One region of the Nocardia sp. NPDC051570 genome, then DNA from elsewhere that is predicted to be linked to it. Evidence: riboswitches for the same ligand, from Rfam matches in the RefSeq annotation. Region 1 holds a riboswitch; the other holds the start of a gene.

Region 1 (4,581 bases):
CTTCGGGCGGGGCGCGGCCACACCCTGCGGGTAGACCGCGGTTTCGCGGGAGTACGGGTAGGCCCAGTCACCCACCAGCGAGGCCGCGGTGTGCGGGGCGCCGCGCAGCGGGCTGGATTCGACCGGCCATACGCCCTCGGCGACCTGATCGATCTCGGCCTTGATCGCGATCATGGCCTCGATGAAAGCGTCCACCTCTTCGAGGTTTTCGCTTTCGGTCGGCTCCACCATGAGGGTTCCGGCGACCGGGAAGCTCATCGTGGGGGCGTGGAAGCCGTAGTCGGCCAGGCGCTTCGCGACATCGTCGACCGTGACGCCGGTGCGCTTGGTGATCTCGCGCAGGTCGAGGATGCATTCGTGGGCGACCATACCGTTCTCACCGGTGTAGAGCACCGGGAAGTGCGGATCCAGCCGCCGCGCGATGTAATTGGCCGAGGCGATCGCGGTCAGGGTCGCGCGGCGCAGGCCCGCGGCGCCCATCATGCGGATATAGGCCCAGGTGATCGGCAGGATCGACGCCGAACCGTAGAGCGCGGCCGAGACCGCGTGCGAGCCGGATTCCAGCGGATTACCGGGCAGATACTTCGCCAGATGTTCGCGCACCGCGACCGGGCCCACGCCGGGACCGCCGCCGCCGTGCGGGATGCAGAAGGTCTTGTGCAGGTTCAGATGCGAGACGTCGCCGCCGAAACGGCCCGGACGGGCAAGGCCCACCAGGGCATTCAGATTCGCGCCGTCCACATACACCTGACCGCCCGCATCGTGCACCAGTGCGCACAGCTCGGCGACCTCCTGCTCGTACACGCCGTGCGTGGACGGGTAGGTGATCATGATGCAGGCCAGCCGGTCGGCGTGATCGGCGATCTTGGCACGCAGATCGTCCAGGTCGACATCGCCGTTGTCGCGGCACTTCACGACCTCCACCCGCAGCCCGGCCATGGCCGCCGAGGCCGCGTTGGTGCCGTGCGCGCTCGACGGGATCAGGCACGTATCCCGATGCGTATCACCGCGATCCAGGTGGTAGCGCCGGATCGCCAGCAGTCCGGCGTATTCGCCCTGACTTCCGGCGTTGGGCTGCAGGCTGACCCGGTCGTATCCGGTGACCGCCGACAGCCAGGTCTCCAGATCCTCGATCACCCGCAGGATGCCGGGCACATCCTCGACCGGTGCGTACGGATGCAACCGGGAGAAGCCGGGCCAGGTGATGGGTTCCATCTCCGCGGTCGCGTTCAGCTTCATGGTGCACGAGCCGAGCGGAATCATGCTGCGGTCCAGGGCGATATCCTTATCCGACAGCTGCCGCAGATACCGCAGCATGGCGGTTTCGGTGTGATAGCGCGTGAACGCCGGATGGGTCAGATACTCCGAGGTGCGGGTCTCGATCGACGCCAGCCCGGTCTCGCTCGTCGCGCTCTCGGCACCGAAGCTTTCCAGCACGATCGCCACATGCGCGTCGGTGGTCGCCTCATCGCAGGCGACGGCCACATGATCGGCGTCGGCCAGGCGCAGATTGATCCCGCGCCCCTTCGCCTTGGCCACCACCGCCTCCGCGCCACCGGGCACCCGGACCAGCACGGTGTCGAAGAACCGTTCGTGCACAACGGCTTCGCCGAGGCCGGCCGCGAGCCGCTCGGCATGCCCGTGCACCCGCCGCGCGATCGCGCGCAGCCCGTCGGCGCCGTGATAGCTCGCGTACATGGCGGCCACGATCGCCAGCAGCACCTGCGCGGTGCAGATGTTCGAGGTCGCCTTCTCGCGCCGGATGTGCTGCTCGCGGGTCTGCAGCGCCAGGCGGTAGGCCCGGTTGCCGTCGGCGTCGACCGAGACGCCGACCAATCGGCCGGGCAGCTGCCGGGCGTGGGCGTTGCGCACCGCGAGATATCCCGCATGCGGACCGCCGAAGCCCAGCGGCACGCCGAAGCGCTGGGTGGTGCCGAAACAGACGTCGGCGCCCTGTTCGCCCGGCGAGGTCAGCAGCGTCATCGCCAGCAGATCGGCACCGGCGGCGACCAGCGCGCCACGCTCGTGCGCGGCCGCGATCAGGCCGGTCCAGTCGACGATGCGGCCCGAGCAGCCGGGGGTCTGGATCAGCACGCCGAAGAACTCGCCCTCGGGCAGGACGCCGGAGGCCAGATCGGCCTCGACGATCTCGATGCCCAGCGGTTCGGCGCGGGTGGCCAGCACGGTCCGGGTCTGCGGGAACAGGTCGGTGTCGATCAGCAGCCGGTGGGATTTGCTCGACCGGTTCGCGCGCTGCAGCAGTGTCATGGCCTCCGCGGCCGCGGTCGCCTCGTCGAGCATGGACGCGTTGGCGACCTCCATACCGGTCAGATCCGACACCATGGTCTGGAAGTTGAGCAGCGCCTCGAGGCGGCCCTGACTGATCTCGGGCTGATACGGGGTGTAGGCGGTGTACCAGGCCGGATTCTCCAGCAGGCTGCGCACCAGCACCGGCGGGGTGAGCGTGTCGTAGTAGCCGAGGCCGATCATGGAGGTGGCCACGGTATTCGAATGCGCCAGGGCGGCAAGCTCGTTGAGCGCCTCATGCTCGGAGACCGGCGCGGGCAGCACGCTCAGATCGTTGCCGGCGGGATCGTCGAGGATGCTCGCCGGGACCGCGCGGGCGGCCAGCTCGTCCAGCGAGCCGATGCCCAAGGTATCGAGGATCTGATCGATGGCAGCGGAATCGGGTCCGATGTGGCGATCGGCGAAGGAACGGGTCACGGCAGCTCCCAGGAGGGTCGGGTCGGGCCCTCCCCCTCTGTCGTGGCGCCTGAGAGATTCAGGGCCCCGGACTCGGGCTCCCTTTTCCCCATGGGCGGGTGGCCTGCACCTGGGTGCAGCCACCGCTTTCCAGAGGCGTCGAGTGTCCGTACGGTCCCTGATGCCTGAGAGATTGACGGGGAGGTGCTGCTCCTTCGGCGCCCGGGTCGGACCCGGAACTCTCCCGCACGGCGGCGACGCATAGCCAGTCTAAGCAATGAAAGGTGAACGACGTATTACCGACCCGACGGTTCGGGTGTCGCGAAGGTCACGTGCAGGTGGGGGCGCTAACCGGTCTTGCTCATCCGGGCCTTGCGGCGGTAGGCCAATTCGTCCTCGGGGCGTTCGCTGGTCGACTGGACCTCGGCACGCTCGGCCGGGAAGTTGGCGATCGCGCCGGTCAGTTCCCGCATGGCGCCGCTGACGGCGATGCCGAAGACACCCTGCCCGCCCTGCAGTAAATCGACGACCTCTTCCGGCGAGGTGCATTCGTAGACCGTGGCGCCGTCGGAGAACAGCGTGATCCCGGCCAGATCCTCCACACCGCGGCTGCGTAGGTGGTCGACGGCGATGCGGATGTTCTGCAGCGAGATCCCGGCGTCCAGCAGCCGCTTCACGATCTTGAGGACCAGGATGTCCTTGAACGAGTACAGCCGCTGACTGCCGGAACCCGAGGCGCTGCGGATCGAGGGGACGACCAGGCCGGTCCGGGCCCAATAGTCGAGCTGGCGATAGGTGATCCCGGCCACCTGACACGCACTCGGCACGCGGTAGCCGACCAGTTCGTCGGGGACCGTGTCATCGGGGAACAGCCCTGGCTGCACCACACCCTGCTGCGGTTGATCTCCCACGAGAACTCCCCTCACTGCTTCGCCGAAGTAGAACAACGGCCTAACTATCGAGGCTACTCTCTCGATTGTCTCGGCTCGATCGCCCTCACACCAAACTCCGCGAGCGGCGTGTTTCTCGACCTCAACGTGAGGTTGACCGCAGGAATCTCGAATGTCGAACGGCTCAGCTATCGGTCGCCTTGAAGTCGTCGGGCGATACCGACTCGAGGAATTCCTTGAACTTCTCCACCTCGTCCTCGCGTTCGTCGGGCATGACCAGCCCGGCCTCCTCGAGCACCGGCTCCTCGGCGTAAATCGGGCAACCCACCCGCAACGCGATGGCTACCGAATCGGACGGACGCGCCGAAATCCGCAAATCGTTCTCGAAGACCAGATCGGCATAGAAGGTGCCCTCTTGCAGATCCACGATCCGGACCTCCTTGAGGGTATGGCCGAGCTCGTGGATCAGGATCTTGATCAGGTCGTGGGTCAACGGCCGGATGGGCGTCACACCCTCCTGCTCGAGAACGATCGCCGTCGCCTCCGACTGCCCGATCCAGATGGGCAGGTACCTGTCCCCATCGACCTCGCGGAGCAGCAGCACAGGTTGATTCTGGGGCTGCTCGACACGAATGCCGATCACACGCATCTCACTCATGACTCCACCTCGCTGGCGCTCGACGGCCGTATCACCGAGTCTAGGCGATGATTTCAGCCTCCGAGGGCAGCGCGCACCGAGGTCTTCACCAGACTGGTATGCAATGTCAACGACAGCGCCGCGAGCTCGCGGACCGTCTCCTCGGCACGGGCGCGCGCGTCGGCGTCGCGCCCCTTGGCAATGGGTGCGGCGATCTGCGCGACCATGGCCGCCTCCCGGTCGGCGGCGAGCTTGAAGGCGCGCAAATGCCTTGCCTCCAAACCGAATTCGCTCATCGCCTTGGCCGTGCGGGCGAGGGTCACCGCCTCGGCGTCGAAGAATCCGGCAGCA
Region 2 (4,581 bases), on a different contig from region 1:
TCGAACACGCTCAGGGTCATCTGCGTGACACCGCTCTCAGGCACCGGTCAGCACCGCATAGGCCGCGGCGTCGAGCAGGTCGCCGGTCTCCTCGACGCGGACCCGGAACAGCCAGCCCGTGCCGTAGGGGTCGGTGTTGACGAGTTCGGGTTCCTCCACGACGACGTCGTTCACCTCGACGACCTCACCCGATACCGGGGCATACAGATCGCTGACCGATTTGGTGGATTCGATCTCACCGCAGGTCTCCCCGCGCACGACGCGGTCGCCGACCGAGGGCAGCTGGACGAAGACGATATCGCCGAGCGAGGAGGCGGCGAATCCGGTCACCCCGACGGTCGCGACATCGCCGTCGGTATCGAGCCACTCGTGTTCTTCGGTGTACTGCAGATGTTCGGGAAAGCTCATGGCGGACAAGGCCTTTCAGGGACGGGAATAGAACGGAAGGGAGGCGACCTCGACCGGTTCGCGGCGGCCGCGGATATCGACGGTCAGCGCGGTGCCCGGCTCGGCGTACTTCGCGGTCACCATCGCCATCGCGATGGGCCTGCCCAGCGTGGGCGATAACGCGCCGCTGGTGACGATGCCGACCTCGGCGTCACCGTCGAAGACGGCGTAACCGTGCCGTCCCGCGCGGCGGCCGTCGCCGACCAATCCGACGAGTATCCGATCGGCTCCGGCCTGCTGCCGGGCGGCGAGCGCCTTACGTCCCACGAACGCGCCGGGCTTGTCGAACTTCACCACCCGCCCCAGACCGACCTCGAACGGTGCGATGCCGACATGGAGTTCGTTGCCGTACAACGGCATTCCGGCCTCGAGTCGCAGCGTGTCCCGGCAGGCCAGACCGGCGGGCCGCAGTCCGTGCGGCTGCCCGGCCTCGACGAGGGCGCCCCAGATGCCGGCGGCGCGATCCGGCGGGCAGTACACCTCGAATCCGTCCTCGCCGGTGTATCCGGTGCGGGCCAGCAGCACGTCGGTATCGGCCACGCGGGCGGCCGTGCTCGCGTAGTACTTCAACCCCGCGAGATCGGCCTCCGCGACCGCGCCGACGATGGCGGCCGAGCGGGGGCCCTGCACCGCGATCAGCGCGAATTCCGTTGTGCGGTCGGTCACCTCGGCGGCGAAGCCGTGCGCCCGATCGCGCAGCAGCACGTAGATCACCTGTGCGTTGGCGGCATTGGCCACCACCAGGAATCGGTCCGCGGCGAGCCGGTACACCACCAGATCGTCGAGGATGCCGCCGTTGTCGTGACACATCATCGTGTAGCGGGCGCGCCCCACCGGCACCGCGGACAGGTGACCCACCAGCGCGAAGTCCAGCATGCGGGCGGCCTCCGGCCCGGACACCTCGATCTCGCCCATATGGGACAGATCGAAGATGCCCGCCGCCTCACGCACCGCCCGATGCTCGGCCAGCTCACCGGTGTAGCGCACCGGCATCCGCCATCCGCCGAAGTCGATGAACGAGGCGCCCGCCGCGGTATGAACGGCATCCAATGGCGACAGCGTGCTCACTGCCGACCTCCTTCGATAAGGAGGGCAACGCGCACAACGCCGAATTCGACAGTCATGGGAAGTCCTCGAGTCGACCGGGCTGCCGCCCAGTAACGGAACTCCCCCTCTGTCATGGGACCTGAGAGCTTCACCGCATGAAAGCGATTTGCACCGTGGGTGAGGCGCTCGGCGCGCCTACTTTTCAGAGTGGCCTGATCGAAGCGGTACCTGTACCTGAGAGATTCCGGGGAGGTTGCTCCTTCGGCGCCCCGTGACCGGGGGCTCTCCCGCTCCAATTCGTCGCGGCCCGATATTCGATTGTGTCGCACAGCATAGGCGACGATCGGACTACCGGCACATCGGGTGCTACCGCGGCGGGGCCAGGCGCTGGCTGAACAGGACCGTTCCGGACGCGTCGCAGAGGTTGACCGTCAGTTCGCGCGAGGTGCCGTCGATCTGTACCTCGCCGAAGTGCTGGAACGCGCCGTCCAGGGGTGAGGTGTTCTGCGTAGGGGGTGCGTGGACGAAGACCGCCTCGGGGCCGAAGGTCGCGTCGAGGGCGTTCGGACCGAAGGCGCCGGCGTGCAGCGGGCCGGAGACGAATTCCCAGAACTCGTCGAAATCGGTGAAGGAGGCGCGGTCGGGGGAATACCAATGTGCGGCGCTGTAGTGCACGTCGGCGGTCAGCCACACCATGCCGGTCACGCGATTGGCCTTCGCGGCCGAAAGTACCTGGGCGATTTCGGATTCGCGGCCTGAGGGGGCGCCGGGATCGCCGTTGGCGGGGCCCTCGAAGGCGGTCTTGCCGTCCGGGACCACCAGGCCCAGCGGGAGATCGTTGGCGATGATCTTCCAGGTGGCGCGCGAATCCCGCAGGCCATCGATCAGCCAGCGGGTCTGGACCGGGCCGAAGATCCGGCCGTCTGGTGCGGTGTTGGCGCCGTTGGTGTCCTTGTAGGTGCGCATATCGAGGACGAAGATGTCCAGCAGCGGGCCGTACGAGATCTTGCGGTACAGCCGGCCGTCGGCGGCCTCCTGCGGATCCAGCGGCATCCATTCGTGGAACGCCCGCCAGGACCGGGTGGCCAGGACATCCATATCGCGCACGGAGTAGCCCTTCTCCGCGGCGACCGTTCCGCCCGGGGACCAGTTGTTGGTCGTCTCGTGGTCGTCCCACTGAACCAGTTGCGCTACAGCGGCATTGAAGCGGCGGTAGTTCTCGTCGCCGAGATTGTAGGCGTACTGCCCGCGGAACTGTTCCAGCGTTTCCGCCGGCGCGTTCTTCGCCTCGCTGACGATATTGCGCCAGATCCGCCCGTCGGGCAGGGTCACCGACTCCTGCAGCGGATTGTCCGCGTAGATGGCGTCGCCGGAATGCAGGAACAGATGCGGGTCGCGCGCGGCCATGGTCGAGAAGATCCGCATACCGCCCAGATCCGGATTGCGGCCGAAGCCTTGGCCCGCCACATCGCCGGACCAGTGCAGCCGGATATCCGACGCCGCGGTGGGCGCGGTACGGAAGACGCCGGTCGACGGTTCGGAGGTGGCGCCGTCCTCGCCCTCCAATGTCACCCGGTAGTGCACCACCTGCCCCGCGGGCAGCCCGGCGAGGCGCATGCGGCCGGTGCCGTCGGAATCGGGGGTGAGCAGCGGGCCGGTGAATCGCCGTGCGTCGGTGAACGATTCGGTGGCCGCCGTCTCCACGATCAACCGGGCCGGCAGATCCGAGCGGGCCCAGATCAGCGCGCCGTCGCTGCGCGGATCGCCGACGGCGAGGCCGTGGGTGAGGTTCGGCCGCGTGCGCACCAGGGCGGGCCCGCCGTTCGAACAGGCGGCCAGCACGGGTGCGGCGACCAGGCCGAGGGCGGAGGTGCGCAGCAGCGTGCGCCGGGAAACACCGAGATCAGGACCGAACATGGCCTCACCCTGGCGCAGCGAACCCAACGAAATGTGAACACCCAGGGAACAAAACGGACATATAGGACTAGCGGAAGGCCGGCTTCAGATCGTATCGGGCGAGCACCCGCTGCACCAGATCGGCCAGCTGGTCGGCGTTCTCGAGAGCGGGTGGATGAAATCCGTTGATCCGCACCGTGATATCGCCCGCGCATTCGAAGAACACGCCGTGCAGGATGCCGCCGCGGGCGGCCAGTAGCGCACGCGAGTTCAGGCCCTGATTGATCAGTCCGAGTGTGATCGACGCCGCCGGGCTGCCGTCGATCTCGAGGATCGCGGGGTCGAGCGTGCCGAGATTGGAGCACACCGTGCGGGTCGCGTCGGTGGCGGCCTGCCGCGCGAGCACGCCGTACAGACCGGACGGCAGCGCCACCGCCATCGAAATCACCGGCGGCACAACCTGTTCCGCGGCCAGTTTCGTCTTCATGAGCGCGCGCAGCGGGGCCAGATCGGTCGGCGCGTCGGCCACCTCGAACTCGATCGCGCCGAGGGCGTTGGCGCGTTCGTCGCCGTCGGTGCGGGTGCTGACCGGCATCATCATGCGGGCCCGCCCCTGTTCGTCGACGCGGCCCGACTCGCCGGCGATCTCGGCCATCAGCGCGACCGCGAGTGTGGTGACGGTGCCGCCCCGGGCTTGCGCGGCCGCCCGCCACAGCTCCGCCGGAATCGTCGCGTCGACGGTCGGCACGCGGAAATCGCGATCGCTCCCGGAATCGGTCCGGACCTCCGCCCGCCGGGCCGCAGCGAGCCGCACACCCAGAACAACGGCCCCGAGCGTCGGCACCAGCCGTTTCGCGGCGGCGCCGAGATCACTGAACAGTTGCCGCATCGGGCCGAATTCGTCACCGCGACAGTCGAGTTCGATCTGCTCGTCGGCAACCGCCGCCGTGATCGCGGCGCAGAACGCGCGGCCGTCCGCGATGGTGTGCGAGGACAGCAGCGATACCGCGCTCCCGCCGTCGTCGAGGTCGACCACCGCCAAACGCCAGGCCGGACCGCCGTAGGTGCGCAGCTCCGCCCGGGCCTGTTGCGCGATCCACTCCCCCAGCTCCGCGCGCGGAATCGGTGCGGACGCCACCTCGATCGGACCGAACTCGGCTCGCGCGCTCCACCGGTCGCCCGCGGCGGGGA

Evidence for each region. Region 1 has a riboswitch for glycine ahead of gcvP (aminomethyl-transferring glycine dehydrogenase). Riboswitches for the same ligand answer to the same signal wherever they lie in the genome.
Region 2: it holds a riboswitch for glycine, as region 1 does, so the genes downstream of both, gcvT (glycine cleavage system aminomethyltransferase GcvT) here and gcvP (aminomethyl-transferring glycine dehydrogenase) in region 1, are expected to answer to the same signal.

What each region holds. Positions count from the first base shown of each region.
Region 1 is NZ_JBITDI010000002.1:286,555-291,135, forward strand. Features, by position in the region: gene gcvP (aminomethyl-transferring glycine dehydrogenase) at 1-2,724, opposite strand, end outside; glycine riboswitch at 2,866-2,960, opposite strand; gene ACIA76_RS04955 (MerR family transcriptional regulator) at 3,051-3,614, opposite strand; gene ACIA76_RS04960 (bifunctional nuclease family protein) at 3,778-4,251, opposite strand; gene ACIA76_RS04965 (MerR family transcriptional regulator) at 4,305-4,581, opposite strand, start outside.
Region 2 is NZ_JBITDI010000001.1:687,322-691,902, forward strand. Features, by position in the region: gene ACIA76_RS03100 (L-serine ammonia-lyase) at 1-20, opposite strand, end outside; gene gcvH (glycine cleavage system protein GcvH) at 37-408, opposite strand; gene gcvT (glycine cleavage system aminomethyltransferase GcvT) at 424-1,515, opposite strand; glycine riboswitch at 1,707-1,794, opposite strand; gene ACIA76_RS03115 (alkaline phosphatase D family protein) at 1,861-3,411, opposite strand; gene ACIA76_RS03120 (hypothetical protein) at 3,479-4,581, opposite strand, start outside.